One region of the Acidithrix sp. C25 genome, then DNA from elsewhere that is predicted to be linked to it. Evidence: riboswitches for the same ligand, from Rfam matches in the RefSeq annotation. Region 1 holds a riboswitch; the other holds the start of a gene.
The links. A riboswitch is a leader RNA that binds a small molecule or an ion and turns the genes downstream of it on or off. The one in region 1 is predicted to bind S-adenosylmethionine.
Positions count from the first base shown of each region.

Region 2: it holds a riboswitch for S-adenosylmethionine, as region 1 does, so the genes downstream of both, ACIDITHRIX25_RS82375 (threonine synthase) here and ACIDITHRIX25_RS99870 (threonine synthase) in region 1, are expected to answer to the same signal.

Region 1 is NZ_CAJHCI020000003.1:156,294-166,592, reverse strand. Features, by position in the region: gene larE (ATP-dependent sacrificial sulfur transferase LarE) at 1-581, opposite strand, end outside; gene ACIDITHRIX25_RS99895 (chlorite dismutase family protein) at 664-1,374, opposite strand; gene ACIDITHRIX25_RS99890 (AAA family ATPase) at 1,531-3,984, opposite strand; gene ACIDITHRIX25_RS99885 (hypothetical protein) at 3,990-4,673, opposite strand; gene groL (chaperonin GroEL) at 4,907-6,526, opposite strand; gene ACIDITHRIX25_RS99875 (MoaD/ThiS family protein) at 6,923-7,204, opposite strand; gene ACIDITHRIX25_RS99870 (threonine synthase) at 7,204-8,451, opposite strand; SAM riboswitch class I at 8,463-8,549, opposite strand; gene ACIDITHRIX25_RS99865 (glycerate kinase) at 8,722-9,720, opposite strand; gene ACIDITHRIX25_RS99860 (trehalose-6-phosphate synthase) at 9,852-10,299, shown strand, end outside.
Region 2 is NZ_CAJHCI020000007.1:149,057-159,355, reverse strand. Features, by position in the region: gene ACIDITHRIX25_RS82375 (threonine synthase) at 1-1,214, opposite strand, end outside; SAM riboswitch class I at 1,226-1,312, opposite strand; gene ACIDITHRIX25_RS82370 (glycerate kinase) at 1,485-2,483, opposite strand; gene ACIDITHRIX25_RS82365 (trehalose-6-phosphate synthase) at 2,615-4,015, shown strand; gene otsB (trehalose-phosphatase) at 4,058-4,879, opposite strand; gene ACIDITHRIX25_RS82355 (LytR C-terminal domain-containing protein) at 4,869-5,693, opposite strand; tRNA gene ACIDITHRIX25_RS82350 (tRNA-Thr) at 5,989-6,061, shown strand; gene rlmB (23S rRNA (guanosine(2251)-2'-O)-methyltransferase RlmB) at 6,575-7,405, opposite strand; gene ispF (2-C-methyl-D-erythritol 2,4-cyclodiphosphate synthase) at 7,590-8,081, opposite strand; gene ACIDITHRIX25_RS82335 (IspD/TarI family cytidylyltransferase) at 8,091-8,780, opposite strand; gene ACIDITHRIX25_RS82330 (CarD family transcriptional regulator) at 8,794-9,273, opposite strand; gene ACIDITHRIX25_RS82325 (Crp/Fnr family transcriptional regulator) at 9,422-10,081, shown strand; gene lysS (lysine--tRNA ligase) at 10,171-10,299, opposite strand, start outside.

The sequences.
Region 1 (10,299 bases):
CTAAGAACTGCGATTGTTATAGCAGTACCATATGGTACACGAGAGGATAGACAGGCAGAGGCTGGCTTATCATGAATAGGAATTCCCAGGGCAAGAGCGTGCTGACGAATCATCTCTTTAGACATCCGTGCCTCCAGTAGTGGAAACCTGGCTCCGGCCTCTCTTGCTCCAATTTGGCCCGGCCGATAATCACCCTCGTCGCTAGCGTTTACGCCCAGAATAACGACTGCGTCACGACTTTTAGCTATCGGACCCAGTCGATCCATTAGCGCTGACTTGCAGTAATAACATCGCAATTCATCATTGACTAGGTATTCCGCCATCTCAAATTCCCTCGTCAAGACTGCCTCGAAAGATAGACCTAGCTCCAGAGCTAGTGACTTAGCCTCTTCAAACTCACTTCTTGCCAAAGAGGGTGAATCCGCAGTTACAACGAGAACGTTCTCCGGGCCGAGCACCTTATTCGCAAAGACACCAAGATACGTGGAATCAATTCCTCCCGAAAATCCGACCACAACCGACCCCATGGCTAGAAGAATCTCCTCTAGCACATCAAGGGCACTATCTAGTTCATCAACCACGCCCCAAAACCCACTTTCTAAATAAATTTGCCCCTAGGGTGCTAATCCAGGGGCAAAAGGAAAAATCAACCACTATCTAGGGCTAGAAAGAGGCGGCTAAGACACTCTCGATGTCCCCGATCACTCCGGTGTAAAATGGGCCAAACTCGCCATAGAGTGCAGACGCTTCGTCGAAGCGCATCGTGTAGACAACTTCCTTTAGATCGTCGGGGCGAGCTCCAAAAAGGGTCACTCCCCACTCATAGTCATCCACTCCCGTGGAGCCAGTAACCAACTGGACGACTCTACCGGCAAAAGCTCTGCCAGATGCACCATGACCAAACATCATTCGCTCGCGCTCCTCGTATGACAAGGAGTACCAGTTATCCTTCTCGCCTCTCTTTTTCGACATACCATAAAAGCAAATATTGTACATCCCACTCGGAGGTAGGAGTGGATGAAGTCTGGGCTCCTTGCGATCCTTTGGCATGCCGCTCGCATACTCAGAGACCTCGGTCATAGAGACATAGGAGTCCACCACAGACAATCCAGAGCGCTCTAAATCACGTTGAAACTCCTTTAGTCGAACAAAACTAGGCCCTAGTGCTAGAAAACCAATCTGCGCCTTATGCCCCAAAAGGCCAAAGGGGATAATCTGATATCCATCGGCAACAGCCGACTTATGAGCTACCATGACGCTCGCGAAATCCAAGTTTGCAGTGCCTTTACAAAAAAGATGCAAAACAGACCAGCCCTCCTTGGGGCTAAACGATTCATCTTGGGAACTTAGGGGCGGAAAGACCACTTCAGACATAACTGTCTCCTTATAATATTGCGATCGATAAAATAACCTTGGTCACCCGCAATAACAGGGCGACCAAGTGCCTTGTAACTCGAAAACCTAGCTCGAAACCGTCTGTCCGCACCATGTAAATACTGTAGCTTCGTCTAAATGACACTGACTTACCGTCTAAGCCTCTTCAGGCTTAGTCATTGGAGCAACAACATCAAGAGCAAAGTCTTGAACAAGAAGGGTCGAATCGCCAGATATCAATGCCGCAGTATTAGGCGGCATAGGAAGGCTTACATCAGGAGTCCTATGGTCGCGATGAGCTGCTAACACAGCATTGTGATAGTGCTCCAACTTGGCTATAAAGGCTGAGTCACCATAGACCGATCCGTCAAGCAAAGGACCGCGTCGTCCTTCGATTATCGCGGTGATGTCCTCTCCTGTAACGGTCTTGTATGCCTCGAGTGCATGGGCTACAGAAAAAACTTTATCCCTATTGTCCTCGAGCAAAATCCGAACCCGACGGTAGAGTTCGTCCAATTTAGCCTCTATACGATCGCCAAGCATTACTGGAAGATCCTTGCCTTCGCGCCTACCGGAACCCTTGCCCCCTGGCCGTGCCGATCCGGTCCCTGATTTTTGAGATATAGCGTGAGAGGAGATCGTCGACCCCATTCCCCAATAGCCCTCCATGAGTGTCGCCACGGTTGTAGCCGACTCAAGGTCTCCAGAGACGCCCGAAGAGTTATCGCCATCAAAGAACATTCTCTCCCCGACCAACGAAGCTAGCGAGACCATAATGTCGGCTTCGTATTCGCTTCTCCAACGAGTGAACTGATCCTCTGGTGGAATCGATGCGACCAGACCAAGGAAATTACTTCCTTTTTCAATGGTTGCAATATCAATAGTTAGGTGCTGTCGAATCTTGACGGCAGCTACAGCGTGACACGCCTCATGGATGGCCACAGCATGGCGATCACGTTCGATATACTCGACATCGTCAGGCGGTCCGAACTCCTTGAGTTGCTTAGCTCGAACGACATCCCTCCAAGTTATCGAATCCCTGCCATCGCGAATCGAAATAATCAAAGACTCATTTACCAAATCCTTGATCGTAGCTCCGGTGGCATATGGAGTAATGGTTGCCAAGCGATCGATCTCGTCCTCAGTAAGTTCATGATTGACCTTTTCAAGATAACCTTTGTATGTTCTAATACGTCCGACCTTAGACGGATAACCCACTCGATATATTCGATCAATACGCCCAGGTCTAAGCAATGCCTCATCAAGAGACTCAGGCATGTTGGTGGCCATCATAATCAACATACGATACTTGGGCGGATCCTTGGGCTTTAGGCCAAAGGCCCGTCGTACTGTACGATTAAAAAATCCACGAGGCTTCTTGAGGCCTGAAATCTCAGTCAGAAGGGCCTGAAGGGTCCCGGAACCACCCATGCCACCCCCACCCATGCCACCTGCGCCAGCAATAAATCTGGATAACCGACCCCTAGAATCTGGCTGGTCTGCTATGGAATCGCCTTGATAAGAACGCAAAACTTCTGCTAGAGAGGCTGGACTTAAGTATGAGCTGCCATTACAGGCCGTTACATGGGACGAAAAAGAGTGTCTGTTGCTTGCATTTCCCTGCACACCAGATAGCGACCCTCTAGAACCAAGGGAATCCGCTTCATCGAAGAAGACAACGACCCCGCCGTAACGTACCGCCAATCGGCGCAGTTTGCGAAAAAGGCCTTTGACCTTCATCACGCCTACGCCCATAAACATGTTGATGAATGCTCCTGGGTCTACAAAGACAAAGGGATTCTCGGTCTCACCGGCCACCGCTTCAGCCATGAGGGTCTTACCGGTTCCAGGCGGACCCCATAAAAGGATACCTCCTGGGACGTATCCACCCTTTTCTTCTATAGCATCAGGATCTTTTAGAAAGATGATGTTCTCTTTGATGCGCTCCAAAACAGCATCTTGGCCCCAGACGTCAGAAAAACGAGTCTTTACGTCACCCGGAAAATAGACGTCTACTCCACCCTTGGAGAGAAACCAAAAGAGGCCTACAAATTGAAGAATGACAAAGACGAAGCCGAAGGCCAATTGCAATACCAAGGGCATAGAGGAGGCTAGAGCAGCTGGAGCTTGGAACAGAGCAGTAAAGACCGAAAGGTGGTAATGAGCTGCTAGAAAGATATCGAGAATCGCTAGAACCCCAATGTATTTTAGGGCTCTGCTCATCCTATATTTAGTCCAATCGTTCATATTCGCGCTGCGTCGCTGAACTCCTGAAGAAAGTACTTGGCTAAAAAAGGTGTTCCATTCTGGGGACTGCTCGGCCACGAGGTAGTGAAGTTGTCGAATCCCTTCGATGGCAAATAAAAGAACCAACCACCAAGCGGCGTTAGCCTCATGGATTATCGACTGCCACGTTGACATTAGCGGATTCGCCGAAGAAGCCCCAACAGTTAGAAACAAAAACAGAATTCCTAAAATCAAAAGAAACTTGATTCGGTCCCAAAGCTCCATCTTGGGGCGTGTCTTCATCTCTACGTACTCTGGCGAGTCGAAATCGTCATCGTCATCGTATGGATTACCCATACCTCGACGACCATTTTTTGGCCTCATCAATTTCAGCTCCTAACATTCCAAGAGTTAACTATTACATTGATCGTTGCCTTATTAGCTTTGTAACACGTCAAATCGCATCCAACGCCAATTAGGTAGACCCAATTTGTTCCGGAATCAACTTCGGCGACCTGATCTAGCACTGCGGTGGGCTTCCCAGCTTGCTTTATGTAAACAAGCATCTTCGACCCCCGCATTCCCGATGGTGTCACAAATTCACTATAACTTTGTGACGAATATGTTGCCCCAGAGTATGTATTACTCGAAGAGAGCGGGTCAACTGGCAACAACAACTTCCTCATACCGGCCAATGAGAAGGTGTCTCGCTGGCTCGCAGAAAGTTTTGTGGCTTGGCTGATTCCAAAAGGCTGATTAGAAAAGACACCGTTCAAATTGGCTATGTTGCTAATTTTCTGCGCCGTGAATACATTCGCCCAGTTACCCGTCTCGATAGCCGACAGTTGACTTTGAGAGATCGTCGTCTGGGTAGTAGAAAAGACTTGCCTTGGTCCAAAGTCGGTCCAATTCGATGGAACCTTAAAGTACATATCGGCGCCAGCCGCGCTTTTGAAGTTATAGAACCCAAAGCTAGAACCACATGCGCTCAATATTACTGGGGCCAGGCCAAATAGACCCACGCCAAACAGTGGGCGCCATAGGGGCCGTAGCGGCAAAAACTTCTTTGTCACCTTGCGGATCCTATAGTCGGACAAATTCAACCTTTTCCGAAACCCTTGTGTCGAATATCATAACTCAACGATACTCAACCCTGCACACTAATAGATAGTGGCATTTACTGTAATTCTGCTGAAAAATCAATCAAAGTTAAAAAGACTTTGTGGGTAGGAACAAACAAGTTCCTACCCACAAAGATCAAGTAATTTCGAATAAAGAAGCGCTCAAAAAAGCACTTGAGCTACTCCTAGTAGTCTTCCATGCCACCTTGAGGCATTGCTGCACCCTTTGGCTCTGGCTTGTCTACAACAACTGCTTCAGTTGTCAAGAACAGTGCGGCGATCGAAGCGGCGTTTTGAAGAGCTGAACGAGTAACCTTGACGGCGTCGATAACACCAGACTCAAAGAGATCCTCGTAAATTCCAGTTGCCGCATTTAGCCCCTCGGCACCCTTGAGGTTCTTAACCTTGTCAACTATTACGCCACCCTCGAGGCCAGCGTTTATAGCGATCTGCTTCAATGGCTCTTCTACAGCCTTTGCTACGATTCGAGCACCAGTAGCTTCATCGCCTTCAAGCTTCTCAGCTCGCTCTAGAATAGCCACTTGCGATCTTAGAAGGGCTACGCCGCCGCCAGGAACAACGCCCTCTTCAATAGCAGCCTTTGTAGTAGAAACCGCATCTTCAATGCGATGCTTCTTCTCTTTGAGCTCTACTTCAGTAGCGGCGCCTACCTTGATGATTGCAACGCCGCCCGAAAGCTTCGCTAAGCGCTCTTGCAGCTTCTCTCTATCGTAGTCAGAATCTGTATTGTCGATCTCTGTCTTGATTTGGCTTACACGACCCTTGATGTCGTCCTCTGAGCCTGAGCCTTCGATTATCGTCGTCTCATCCTTGGAGATTTCAACTCGTCTGGCATGACCAAGAAGATCTAGAGTTGTATTCTCAAGCTTCAATCCAACTTCTTCGGAGATCACTTGACCACCCGTAAGGATTGCTATGTCTTGCAACATAGCCTTACGTCGTTCGCCAAAGCCTGGAGCCTTGACCGCTACTGACTTGAAGGTTCCGCGAATCTTGTTCACTACTAGAGCTGCTAGTGCTTCACCTTCGACATCTTCTGCGATGATGACTAGTGGGCGCGAGGTCTGCATTACCTTCTCAAGCACGGGCAGAAGGTCTCTAACCGAAGAGATCTTCGAAGAAACCAACATGATATAGGGGTTATCCATTGCGACGGTCATCGTCTCTGGATCGGTAACGAAATAGGGCGAAACATAGCCCTTATCAAAACGCATACCCTCTACAAGATCCATCTCCATGCCGAAGGTCTGAGACTCTTCAACCGTGATGACTCCATCTTTTCCAACTCGATCGATCGCCTCAGAGATAAGGCCACCGATTTCATTGTCTGCAGCTGAGATCGATGCGACCTGTGCGATTTGGCTCTTGGACTCGCTTTGGCGAGCAAGCGCCTTGAGAGAGATAACAGCTGCTTCTACAGCTTCCTCAATACCTCGCTTGAGCGACATTGGGTTCGCGCCAGCAGCAACATTTCGCAGACCTTCACGTACCATCGACCATGCAAGCACGGTCGCCGTGGTAGTTCCGTCTCCGGCAACATCGTCGGTCTTCTTGGCGACTTCTTTTACGAGTTCAGCGCCGATTCTCTCATATGGATCCTCAAGCTCTATCTCCTTGGCAATAGAGACGCCGTCATTAGTAATAGTGGGAGCTCCCCACTTCTTTTCGAGAACAACGTTTCGTCCCTTTGGTCCAAGGGTAACACGTACGGCATCAGCTAGCTGATTCATTCCGCTCTCTAGGGCTCTTCGAGCCTCTTCATCAAAAGCAATCAATTTTGGCATTTATTGCTCCCTCCATTGGGTCACCGTTTAGCACTCTCAATACTAGAGTGCTAATTAAAATTTAATGTAGCTTTCTCTAATAAAAGCTCGCCAACGCTACTTCCTCTGAAATCTAGATATGTGCAACCGACACTGCAAAACCGACTAAATCCCAGTGGTGCTTACAACTTCACCCACACCACTGGCATGCGACACCCATTGCCACCATGGAACTTACCTAAAAAAGTTGATAACAACGCCGAAGGTTCTGAGATAGGAACTATGGATCACCATGGTACCTTCCATGTGCCTGGATCTTTAATCACCCAAGAGAGTCAGAAATTCTTCGCTCAAGGCCGCTCAAGGCCACAAATCTCAAAGCAACTCGATCTGAATCTCAATGCTTGACAATCAAGGTCAAAAAGCACCGCCAGCCACCGCTGGCACTATTGAGATAACTTGGGAATCGCTCACCTTGGTTTGTGGGCCATCGAGAAATCGCACATCTTCATCGGCCAAAAAGATATTGACGAATCTCCGGATCGCACCTGAATCATCAAAGATACGATCACTCAATCCCGGAAATTGATCTCCTAGATCGGCTAGTGCTTCACCTACATTTTCGCCATTTACTGTTACCTCTGACACACCGTTAGTAAGACTTCTAAGTTGAGTAGGTACACGAACCGTAATAGCCATTATTTTGAGCTCCTTCTTTGTGAATTTAAAAAATCAAAAAACCCATCGAGTGAGGGGCCAATTGTGATGGTGGGACCCGTCGTGGGGGCCAACGCCTCTACAGTCTTTAGGCCATTGCCTGTCACGTAAGCAACGGTCTTTTCCCCCTTTTGCACAACGCCCGCCTTGACCAACTTGGCTAACGTCGCGATAGTTACACCACCTGCGGTCTCTGCGAAGATTCCCTCAGTTCGTGCTAGAAGCCGGATACCATCTAAAATTTCATCATCGCTTACCGATCCAAAGGCTCCGCCGGTCTTTCGCACAATATCTAACGCATAGTAGCCATCTGCTGGATTACCAATCGCTAGCGATTTAGCGATTGTATCTGGTTTCACTGGGCGAATAACATCCACGCCTTGATCAAATGCCGATGCCACCGGTGAACACCCGGCGGCCTGAGCTCCAGATATCCTGACCTTAGGTTCCTTATCCAAGAGGCCTACGCGATAGAGCTCGTTGAACCCCTTGTGGATCTTTGTCAGCTGACTTCCAGATGCAACCGGAACAACAACATGGTCAGGACTTTGCCAGCCAAGCTGCTCTGCAACTTCAAAGGCTAGAGTTTTAGAGCCTTCAGAGTAATAGGTTCGAACATTTACATTGACAAAAGCCCAATCTGGAACTTCAGATGCAATCTCTGCACAGAGTCGATTTACATCGTCATAGTTTCCATCAATTGCAATTAAGTTGCCGCCGTAGATGGCGGTAGTAATAATTTTAGCTCGCTCCAAATTGGCTGGCACAAAGACGTAAGAGTCCATATTCGCCCAGGCTGCGTGCGCTGCTACGGAGTTAGCCAAATTTCCAGTCGACGCACAGGCGGCGACCTTTAATCCGAGTTCTCGAGCTCTAGTTAATGCAACTGAAACTACACGATCCTTGAAAGATCCAGTCGGATTCAAGGTGTCATTCTTGATCCAAAGGTCATCTAGGCCAAGGGCCCTCCCCAGACGTTCAGCTCGAACCAGCGGTGTAAATCCTGCCCCTAATGAGACATAGTCGCTCCCCTCTACGGGAAGAAGATCACGATAGCGCCAAATCGAAAGCGGTCCGCTTGCAATTGATTCACGAGATATAGAACGAGAGATCGCATCGTAGTCGTAACTAACCTCAAGAGGTCCAAAGCAAAATTCACATACGTGATACGCCTTAGCCTCGTAATTCTGACCGCACTCTTTACAGGTCAATGATTTTACGTATGACAAGTACGTCTACCTCCTCATCGGTCGGGCATTGGCACCTGGTATTAACACTGGTTGCCGCGGTTTCTTCGGGCCCGTCCCTCAACCGCTCTGGATGACATTTAGTTTTATTTGACCAAATAGTTTACTGCCTGATTTGGCAAATGATGCACACTATACCTCCATGGAAAGATGCCTCAAAAACGATCTAAAAAGCCTCTCGATTCACGCAAATGAGCTGAGACAAACATCAAAGATGGCATAAAACCCTAGATCCAAAACCTCAAAAGCGAGCTAGTCTAACGAGACGGCGCCAATGGCATCTCTCAAGCATTCTTTGGTATGGATAATAGATCGATCCTCGCCGTAGCGTTCTGCCAAAGAGACAAGTTCGACGCCCTCACTTAAATGATTGCGATCAAAATCACTCGCAATCATTCCAACGACTACTACAATCCTGCGAGACAGGTAGGTACATCTCTCGATGATTCGCCCAACCACCTTGCCGTTGAAACTCTCATTGTCCAAGCACCCCTCGCCCGTTAGGACTAAGTCTGCCTCCAATATCAGCTCCTCTAGGCCAAGAAGCTCGCTCAAGTAATCAAAGCCAAGTTCAAGGTCACCCCCGGCGCAATAGAGCATTCCAGCAAGCCCACCTGCGGCGCCCGTCTTGGGAAGACCAAGGGGACTTCTTCCGAATCGATCCAAAAGTTGACCGGCAATAGCCAGCTGACGTCGCTCCAAAAACCGAACCTCTAGAGGCGTGGCCCCTTTTTGGGGAGCAAAGTCAGCCGGTGCATCCAAAAAAGTCGTCTCTACGTCAACCAACGCAGTCAATTTCAAGCCTGGAAGATCGATCTTTGGCCCCAACGCCACAAGCGCGCCCCAGCCTCCATCGGTTGTTGCCGATCCACCACAGCCCACCACAATATGAGTAGCACCGTCCTCGATCGCAGCCCTAATAAGCTGCCCTGTCCCATAGGTAGAAGCTGCAATAGGATCATTTTTTGTTGCCCCGCCGATAAGTGCCAGCCCTGAGGCCAGTGCCATCTCAACAACTGCGTCGCCATTTCGAAGCAGATGGTAACGGGATTCGACATCTTTCCCTAGCGGACCTCTTACCACCAAGGGGCGCGATCTACCACCAACTGCCTCTAAAAGTCCTTCCCCGCCATCGGAGATCTGCCTTGCGATCACACTATGGCGTGGGGTCAAAGCTGCTGTCGCCACTTCAATAAAGTCACCTGAAGTCAAAGTGCCACGAAACTTGTCAGGAAGAATCAAAACCTTCACTCATCTAAGGCTATTCGATTCCAAAATGACATTCGTGGTTCGAGTCACTAGTGTGTCGTGCTTTTAATAAATTGAACCTCAATTGCATTTGCGAATGGATCGAGTGGTGATTGCACTAGCTTTTAGGGGATATGGATCCATTAGTTATCGTTTCAAATCGTGGTCCCGCTTCGGCCAAAGTCACTCCCAGCGGGGATGTTATTCTCTCACGGGGCGGCGGCGGACTTGTGAGCGCGCTTAGCCCTCTGGCACAAGATGGCGCCATAAAATGGTGCTTTCCGATCTCATCCCAAGCCGAACTCGACGCACAGAGCCATGGTCTCTTTGGCAGATTCATGCAAGGGCTAGAGCCAATTGAAGTAGCCCCTGACGTTTACGACGCCGCCTATAACGACATCTCCAATAAGGTTCTTTGGTATCTCACCCATGGAATGTTCCAAACCTCAAGAAATCCCTCCTTCGACAGTGTCTTTTACTTAAGTTGGAAAAAGTACCTCGAGTACTCCAGCGAAATTGCCAAAAGTGTCGCTGAAATCGCTCCAAAAGGAGCGCGGATTATCCTTCAGGACTACCACATGT
Region 2 (10,299 bases), on a different contig from region 1:
TCAAAAAACCCATCGAGTGAGGGGCCAATTGTGATGGTGGGACCCGTCGTGGGGGCCAACGCCTCTACAGTCTTTAGGCCATTGCCTGTCACGTAAGCAACGGTCTTTTCCCCCTTTTGCACAACGCCCGCCTTGACCAACTTGGCTAACGTCGCGATAGTTACACCACCTGCGGTCTCTGCGAAGATTCCCTCAGTTCGTGCTAGAAGCCGGATACCATCTAAAATTTCATCATCGCTTACCGATCCAAAGGCTCCGCCGGTCTTTCGCACAATATCTAACGCATAGTAGCCATCTGCTGGATTACCAATCGCTAGCGATTTAGCGATTGTATCTGGTTTCACTGGGCGAATAACATCCACGCCTTGATCAAATGCCGATGCCACCGGTGAACACCCGGCGGCCTGAGCTCCAGATATCCTGACCTTAGGTTCCTTATCCAAGAGGCCTACGCGATAGAGCTCGTTGAACCCCTTGTGGATCTTTGTCAGCTGACTTCCAGATGCAACCGGAACAACAACATGGTCAGGACTTTGCCAGCCAAGCTGCTCTGCAACTTCAAAGGCTAGAGTTTTAGAGCCTTCAGAGTAATAGGTTCGAACATTTACATTGACAAAAGCCCAATCTGGAACTTCAGATGCAATCTCTGCACAGAGTCGATTTACATCGTCATAGTTTCCATCAATTGCAATTAAGTTGCCGCCGTAGATGGCGGTAGTAATAATTTTAGCTCGCTCCAAATTGGCTGGCACAAAGACGTAAGAGTCCATATTCGCCCAGGCTGCGTGCGCTGCTACGGAGTTAGCCAAATTTCCAGTCGACGCACAGGCGGCGACCTTTAATCCGAGTTCTCGAGCTCTAGTTAATGCAACTGAAACTACACGATCCTTGAAAGATCCAGTCGGATTCAAGGTGTCATTCTTGATCCAAAGGTCATCTAGGCCAAGGGCCCTCCCCAGACGTTCAGCTCGAACCAGCGGTGTAAATCCTGCCCCTAATGAGACATAGTCGCTCCCCTCTACGGGAAGAAGATCACGATAGCGCCAAATCGAAAGCGGTCCGCTTGCAATTGATTCACGAGATATAGAACGAGAGATCGCATCGTAGTCGTAACTAACCTCAAGAGGTCCAAAGCAAAATTCACATACGTGATACGCCTTAGCCTCGTAATTCTGACCGCACTCTTTACAGGTCAATGATTTTACGTATGACAAGTACGTCTACCTCCTCATCGGTCGGGCATTGGCACCTGGTATTAACACTGGTTGCCGCGGTTTCTTCGGGCCCGTCCCTCAACCGCTCTGGATGACATTTAGTTTTATTTGACCAAATAGTTTACTGCCTGATTTGGCAAATGATGCACACTATACCTCCATGGAAAGATGCCTCAAAAACGATCTAAAAAGCCTCTCGATTCACGCAAATGAGCTGAGACAAACATCAAAGATGGCATAAAACCCTAGATCCAAAACCTCAAAAGCGAGCTAGTCTAACGAGACGGCGCCAATGGCATCTCTCAAGCATTCTTTGGTATGGATAATAGATCGATCCTCGCCGTAGCGTTCTGCCAAAGAGACAAGTTCGACGCCCTCACTTAAATGATTGCGATCAAAATCACTCGCAATCATTCCAACGACTACTACAATCCTGCGAGACAGGTAGGTACATCTCTCGATGATTCGCCCAACCACCTTGCCGTTGAAACTCTCATTGTCCAAGCACCCCTCGCCCGTTAGGACTAAGTCTGCCTCCAATATCAGCTCCTCTAGGCCAAGAAGCTCGCTCAAGTAATCAAAGCCAAGTTCAAGGTCACCCCCGGCGCAATAGAGCATTCCAGCAAGCCCACCTGCGGCGCCCGTCTTGGGAAGACCAAGGGGACTTCTTCCGAATCGATCCAAAAGTTGACCGGCAATAGCCAGCTGACGTCGCTCCAAAAACCGAACCTCTAGAGGCGTGGCCCCTTTTTGGGGAGCAAAGTCAGCCGGTGCATCCAAAAAAGTCGTCTCTACGTCAACCAACGCAGTCAATTTCAAGCCTGGAAGATCGATCTTTGGCCCCAACGCCACAAGCGCGCCCCAGCCTCCATCGGTTGTTGCCGATCCACCACAGCCCACCACAATATGAGTAGCACCGTCCTCGATCGCAGCCCTAATAAGCTGCCCTGTCCCATAGGTAGAAGCTGCAATAGGATCATTTTTTGTTGCCCCGCCGATAAGTGCCAGCCCTGAGGCCAGTGCCATCTCAACAACTGCGTCGCCATTTCGAAGCAGATGGTAACGGGATTCGACATCTTTCCCTAGCGGACCTCTTACCACCAAGGGGCGCGATCTACCACCAACTGCCTCTAAAAGTCCTTCCCCGCCATCGGAGATCTGCCTTGCGATCACACTATGGCGTGGGGTCAAAGCTGCTGTCGCCACTTCAATAAAGTCACCTGAAGTCAAAGTGCCACGAAACTTGTCAGGAAGAATCAAAACCTTCACTCATCTAAGGCTATTCGATTCCAAAATGACATTCGTGGTTCGAGTCACTAGTGTGTCGTGCTTTTAATAAATTGAACCTCAATTGCATTTGCGAATGGATCGAGTGGTGATTGCACTAGCTTTTAGGGGATATGGATCCATTAGTTATCGTTTCAAATCGTGGTCCCGCTTCGGCCAAAGTCACTCCCAGCGGGGATGTTATTCTCTCACGGGGCGGCGGCGGACTTGTGAGCGCGCTTAGCCCTCTGGCACAAGATGGCGCCATAAAATGGTGCTTTCCGATCTCATCCCAAGCCGAACTCGACGCACAGAGCCATGGTCTCTTTGGCAGATTCATGCAAGGGCTAGAGCCAATTGAAGTAGCCCCTGACGTTTACGACGCCGCCTATAACGACATCTCCAATAAGGTTCTTTGGTATCTCACCCATGGAATGTTCCAAACCTCAAGAAATCCCTCCTTCGACAGTGTCTTTTACTTAAGTTGGAAAAAGTACCTCGAGTACTCCAGCGAAATTGCCAAAAGTGTCGCTGAAATCGCTCCAAAAGGAGCGCGGATTATCCTTCAGGACTACCACATGTTCATGGTGGCACACTTTCTTGCACCACTTCGGCCTGACTCCTCCCTGGCGATGTTCTTACATACACCATTTTCGTCTCCGTCTGAACTTGACGTCCTTCCTAATGAGATAGCAAAACAAATTCTAGAATCGCTTTCAAACCTTGATCATCTTGGCTTTCATGCTGCCAAATGGCAGCAAAATTACTTAGATTGCGTAAGTTCCTTTGGGGCCAACCAGGCCAAACATTCTTGGGTTAACCCACTCGGTACCGACGCTATCGACATAGTCAACTTAGGCAACACGCCCCAAGTTGAAGAGGCAGCAGACAAATTAGGGGCCTTGGCTAACGGACGGAGAATAATTGCACGAATAGACAGGATGGAGCCATCCAAGAATATCCTCCGGGGAATCGATTCAATAGTTGAGATGTATAAGTTCTATCCATACCTTCTAGCTACCACAGTGCACTTTGCAAACTGCTACCCGAGCCGGGAGGCTATTCCTGACTATGGCGAATACGCCAGAGAGGTCCACGAAAAGGTTGAAAGCGCCAATAAGTACCTCCGTGAATTGGCACGACCGCTTAAGATAGAGTTGGAGAGCGACCCAATCGTACTTTTCTCGGAAGATAATTTTGCCCTATCGTTAGCAATCCTTCGAAGCTACGACGTCTTATTGGTCAATCCAATCAGGGATGGCCTCAACTTAGTCGCAAGCGAGGGCACAATACTGAACGAGCACGATGGAGTACTGGTCCTTTCCAAAAACGCCGGAGTTGCTGAGATCGTTTCCGAGATCATCCCCCTCGTCAACCCATTCGATATCAAAGAGACAGCTCTTGCAATCTCGCAGTCGCTTGCGCTCAACAAAGAACAAAGAAAGTCTCACAACTCGCATTTGAAAACTCGATTCCTAGAGTTCAATCCACAGTTGTGGCTTTCTAACCAGATCAATTGGTTCAATGCACCTTAGGTAAAAGCAAAGCCATCACAACATCCTGGGGCTTTTGACTAGTTAGCTTTGGTCCAAAAGCCCCAGTAATCGATCGATAACCAAAGCCAATTCAGCAGGCGACTGTGTCTTTAAATCGCACGTCTCGGCCAATTCGTCTGGGGTCTCACTTGCATTCGCCACAAGGATAGACAAGCATCGCTTCGAGTAGTTATCGAGGCGTAGCAATCTAAAGACTCCCAGATCTCCATAGTCATCACCACTAAATACAACCCTCGGAGTAAAGCTAAGCAACTCATTTACGACGACTTCTTTGGATGGCATTGATGCTGGAGCAACTTCAAAGACCATCTTGCCGGGACGAATTATCAATCCTTGCAGTTGTGCGAGCTCTTGAGAGATCCATGCGCCCAAAGGCTGGCGTATCTGTGGGGCGCCTCGATAGTGAAGACCAAAAGAGACTCCCTTATCCTCAAAGGCAACTTCGGGGAAGCTCATGCGCTTCCATCGATTCCTAAATTCCTCTAGTTTCTCCAATTCTCCAGCAGGGATCACTCGACGCTCAATCGAGAGACCCTCTAAATCAGAACTTTCAAAGCCATAGTGGCCAAAGAGACGAACCCGAAAATTTCTCGTTTGCGAAGCTAAAAATTTGAACTGCTCGAGGAGAAAATCTATCGGCCTACCCGAGACAATTGCTAGATCATACGAAGAAATTATCCTTCTCAGCAATGGGACGAAGAGAGGGTGCATTCGAGCCTTAGATGGCGATTCAACAATAGGCGCCAAGGTGCCATCGAAATCGAAGATAAAGCCTACCGACTCACCCACAGTTCTTGATGCATTGGCAAATTCCAAAAGCACCGCATCTAGGTCATCCAGCAATGTCTGAGCCTAACACAACGTTTATATCTGAAGGACTTGCAGCGCCGATTGGAGCTTGGGTCGAATATGGAACGGCATCAGAGACTGGAAGACCCAAAATCCTAGCAACAGCCTGACCCGCTACAACAAAACCCGAATAATAATAGACCGTAGTTGTGCTCAGATTTGACGCTCCTGCATTTGTGGGAGCTAAAACATTAAAGCCAAGCGCCGCCAACTTGGAAGTTATCGTACCAGCTGCTCCCGCAACCGATGTTGCGTTGGCAACCCTTACCGTTATCAAGGCGTTCGCCGGATTAACCCCAGCCGCAAGAGAAGTAGTCGGAGAGGTAGTCGGAGAGGTAGATCTCGATGATGCCCCTCGAGTTGAGCCCAAAATTCCAGTAGTTGTCGGGGAGGATGCAACTCTTGGAGAAGAAGTGGTTGCATGCTGTGGCAAGGTCGTAGGCGCAGAATCTTTGGCACCTCCAGCTACGGAGGAAACCGATGAAGTACCACTTTGAACGCTCGATTTAGATGACGAAGACGACGGGGAGGCGGAAACAATCGTAGGCGAAGGTTGGAGAGGTGGAGCGGCCGACAGCACGGTGCTGGTTGTTGTTGTTCGACTTGACGAAGCGTTAATATTGGGTATGCCAAAGGCTAAAAGGGCTATAAAGGCCAAGATAGCTACCCCTGTAACGGCTGATCCGGAGGAGACTCCCACCTTACCCAAACGGGAACGAGAAGGGTTAGGACTAAGATGCTTCGGCCTTTTTCCGGGATCCAACGGATTCTTGAAGATCTCGTCGTTGGGGAACCTACCATCAACCATTTACTTCCCCCTGTTTCACCGTCAAATTAAAAACAGTCAGATTTACCGAACTTTATAAGCATATTTAAAAATGAATATTCAATAATAACAATACTGTAATTTGAAAGACACTAGACAGCCAAACCAGAGATATTAAAGCCAAACCGAAAACGATAAGAATAACGCTGGGTCGATAAAAGCAAAAGTCGCAACGCCACCAAGGCGCTATCACCCAAGAGTTGGCCTTAGGGAAAGAATTTACTTTGATGTCTACGGAGCCAAAGTGGTCACCTAACGCTAGAATATTTTTCTCAATGCCGGTGTGGCGCAGTTGGTAGCGCAGGCGATTTGTAATCGTCAGGTCGTCGGTTCGAGTCCGACCACCGGCTCATTCAACCAATGAGGCCGACAACTAAACAGGGCAGATGCCACCCTCGGCTCGCAACCCAAACAATTCTGACCAAAATAACTATGACCAAAATAACTATGACCAAGTGACTTGACGGCTCCGCCATAACCGCTTAACAATGGCATGAGAAATAGGCCTTAGACTAGATCGCTAAAGTTCAGAGTCAAGGCCATCACGCTAAGGCCACCTTATAGGCTCAGTGATGGACAGCGACGACTGAACTTTCAATTTCACATAGCTGCTTGGGATATCTAAGGTTGACTAAGGGACTATCAACCACGCCGAGAAAGCAACATCCCCCCCTCTTCGCCTCGGAGGTATCGACAATGACCCACCAAAAGACTTCAAGGGTTCGCGTGTTCCAAAATATCTCTACATTGGTGGAGAATTAAAGAGTGCTTGAATTGATATTAATAAATCAAAACAGACGACCAAAGGCTAGGGCTGCAAAAGACACGCCCTCGCCCAAATCGATACCTTGGCAATCAACAGATTATCCGGGGGTGGCGGCTGACCTCAATCTGGCCACCTCAAAAAGTGAAATCGCGGCCGCCGCTGACACATTCAGAGAATCCAATCGACCCGCCTGGGGAATTCGAACCAACTCGTCGCACCGTTCAGATGTCAAACGCGACAATCCTTTGTCCTCTGAACCCAAGACTAGCGCTAGTCTATCCACCACCATAGGACTTATCGAAAATACGCTGGATTTTCCTCTTACATCAAGTCCTGCTCTAAAAACACCCAGCTCTTCAAGGCTACGAAGGGCACTAGGGACTCCAGAGACCAAAGAAAAGTTCAAGTATTCAACAGCTCCAGCTGCTGCTTTGGCTACAGTGGGGGTTATATGCGTAGTACGATGTTGTGGCAAAACAATACCGGTTACACCTGCTAACTCGGCAGAACGTAGAACTGCGCCAAGGTTGTGTGGGTCTGTAATTCCATCTACAACTACCAAAAACGGCGATTCCACTCCATTGACTAGATCCTCAAGATCAACGTCACGAAGTGCTGCCGCCTTTGCTAATATTCCTTGGCTACCTTCAGATCTAACCTCAGATTCGAACTTGCGTCTTGAGACTGTGAGTAGCGGAATTCTACGATTTAGCGCCAACTCTACAATCTCGGTGACTATACCCTTTCGCTCTACAGTCTCTTCGATCCAGATGTATTCGACAGTTCGCCGCTTGGCGATCAACAACTCTCGAACGGCCTGACGTCCCTCGACTTGTTCACCTCCCAAGGAGCGTCGTTTTTGAACGAAAGATTGTTGATCTCGGCCCCGACGATCTCTGTTTACTGGAGGTCTATTACGTTGTGCCATTGACTCTAAGTTTCCTAACGATTGAGTGGAGCCATAGGGCCCATGTTTGAAAATGGTCCTTAATGGCCATGCGCTACAACACAACCAAAAAGTAATAAGCGACGCCAACCAGAGGTTTCGCTTATTAAAAAATATTTAGATAGATCCTAATGTCCTAGATAGCATTGTCTCGACCTCGTGGAATTTAGGGGTTGAGATACCCCAGAGCGACAGCTTGGGCTACCACTGCCTCATTTCGTCCGAGCGAACCCACGTGTTCAGGGCTCTTAGCCTTTAGAGATACAGGGACCTTCAACAACTCGCTCAATGCTCCCTCGATCATACTTCTATAAGGCGAGATCCGAGGTGTTTGAAGGATAACCGTTACATCCACATTGATTACATACGCACCACGATCTGTCACCATATCAAGACATCTCGCCAACATCAAGGTACTCTTGGCATCCTTCCACTGTGGATCACTAGCTAGAAAATGATCACCGATACCTCCAAGGCCGACCAACCCCAAAATGGCATCTGCTATTGCATGGCAGACGACGTCTGCATCGGAGTGGCCCATTGGCCCACTGCCCGAGGAGATCTCCACTCCTCCAAGGTAAAACTTGCGTGTTGGATCATCTGAAATCGGGTGCAAATCATACCCAGAACCAATGCGCAACTTTGAGAAATCCACCATTACCGCCTCTCAGCTTCCGGGTTGGGCGCCTGATTCTTTTAGTCGGAGGTAGTCATAGAGAGCTCTGGCCACTACCAAATCAGAAGGCACCGTGATCTTAATATTTGTCGTCTCACCCTCTACGTAGGAGACCTCCAAGCCAAGTGCCTGTGCCGTTGAAATATCATCTGTCTGATCCAAAGTCGCCTGGGCAATTGCTCGTGCACTATTAAAATCAAAACCTTGTGGTGTTTGTGCCCCAAAAAAACCACTGCGCGAAATAGATTTTACGTGCCCGAAGTCGTCAATTGACTTGAGAGAGTCCGTGATTGGAACAACGGGAACAACCGCTAAAGCTCCATCGTCAATCTTTGCTATTACCCTACGATAAAGAAGCGAACTAGCTAGGGGTCGAGCCCCATCATGAATAAGAATGCTCCTAGCGCTTTGTGGAACAGCCATGACTCCATTACTCACCGAAGCACTGCGGCTTGGACCGCCGCTAACGACGATGTCGGCCATAGAGTCAAAGGTAGCCAATAAGTTCCCAGGCACAACCAAGACCACCCGATGCGAGTTATTTCGTGCCTGTTCCATCGAGATCTCCAGAACCGATTTTCCCTCAATCAGCTCAAGCATCTTTGGAGAACCAAACCGTAAGGAAGATCCTCCTGCCACAACCACGGTCCAGACTTCACCCCTTGTGGAAGTTTGAGCCATTTGCCAGCCTCTTCTAGGCCAATGCTGCGTCGAGCTTAGACTCGGCTTCGGCCTCGGCAACGCCTAGAGCGAACGTCAATTCAGAGACTAAGATCTGGCGGGCCTTCGAGAGCATCCTCTTCTCCCCTGCACTGAGACCTTTATCGTTATCACGAATCGTCAGGTTCCTAACGACTTCGGCGACTTGATAGATATCACCGGATTTAAGTTTTTCAACGTGGTTCTTATAACGACGCGACCAGTTAGTTGGCATACGCGCGTCTTTCTTCTTCAAAACGGCAAAAACCTCTTCAACTTCTTCGTCGTTGATTACCTCGCGGATTCCCACTTCTTCGGCCTTATCAACCGGGACCTTCAATGTCAGATCCCCAAAAGCTAACTTTAGTACGAGGTACTCCTTGGTTTCTCCAAGAAAGTCCATCTCCTCGCGCTTTAGAATTATGGCAGCTCCGTGGTGGGGGTAGACAACTTTGTCGCCAACCTCGAATTTCATATTTCTCCCGAAGCTAGATAGATTTACCCCTTAATTTTAGAGCTAAATTTCCACCTTGATCCCAAATACTTCATCTATTCGTCAAGGATATCCAATCATATACTCTTTTTTGCCACCTTAATCGGAAAAAAGTCGCTAACGTGTCTTTGTGGACATTGTGGAGCTTCTAGCCAATACATCGCTCTTTAGATCGCTAGACAATCAAACGATGGCACTCGTCCTAGCGAGCCACCGACGTATCAAACTCAAACGTGGGGACGAAATCTTCCATGAAAATGATCTCGCCGACTCGCTTTACATAGTAACTTCTGGAAGAATCGCAATCTTGAAGGCATTTTTAGATCGCAAGGAGTCCATGGTGGCGATCATGGAAACTGGAGATCTCTTTGGCGAACTGGGCCTATTCGATGGACAAGGACGATCTGCTACCGCAAGGGCAATTGAGCGCTCAGAGGTGGCTGCCATCTCCTACACGCCGATACGAAGCGCAATTGAGCATCGACCCGTCTTACTCTGGTCACTCCTTGAGCTATTGGCGAATCGCCTACGCCAAACCGATGACGCCCTCACAGATGCAATGTTCCTAGATGTCACCGGTAGAACCGCAAAACGACTCCTGGAGCTGGCAGCCAATTTAGACGAGTTCATAATTCCACTCACCCAAGAAGAACTCGCGGGGCTAATCGGAGCTTCAAGAGAACGAGTCAACAAGACACTTGCGGCCTTCGTGCGGGCTGGTTACATCGACATAAATGACCGACTATATAGGATCAAAAATAGACCACAGCTAGAGATCATCGCCGGATAAATTTTGCCCTATCGATTTGATAGGGCAAAATCACCTCTACTCGATCGCAATCAGGTCATCCCAAACGACCGAGCTTGTCTTTTGTAGATCTATAGCGTTTCCTTGCGCAGAGCCGGAAAAGCTATCACTTCGCGAATCTGAGAGGCATCACACAGCAGCATCGCCAAACGATCGATGCCAATTCCAAGTCCTCCAGTTGGAGGGAGGCCATATTCGAG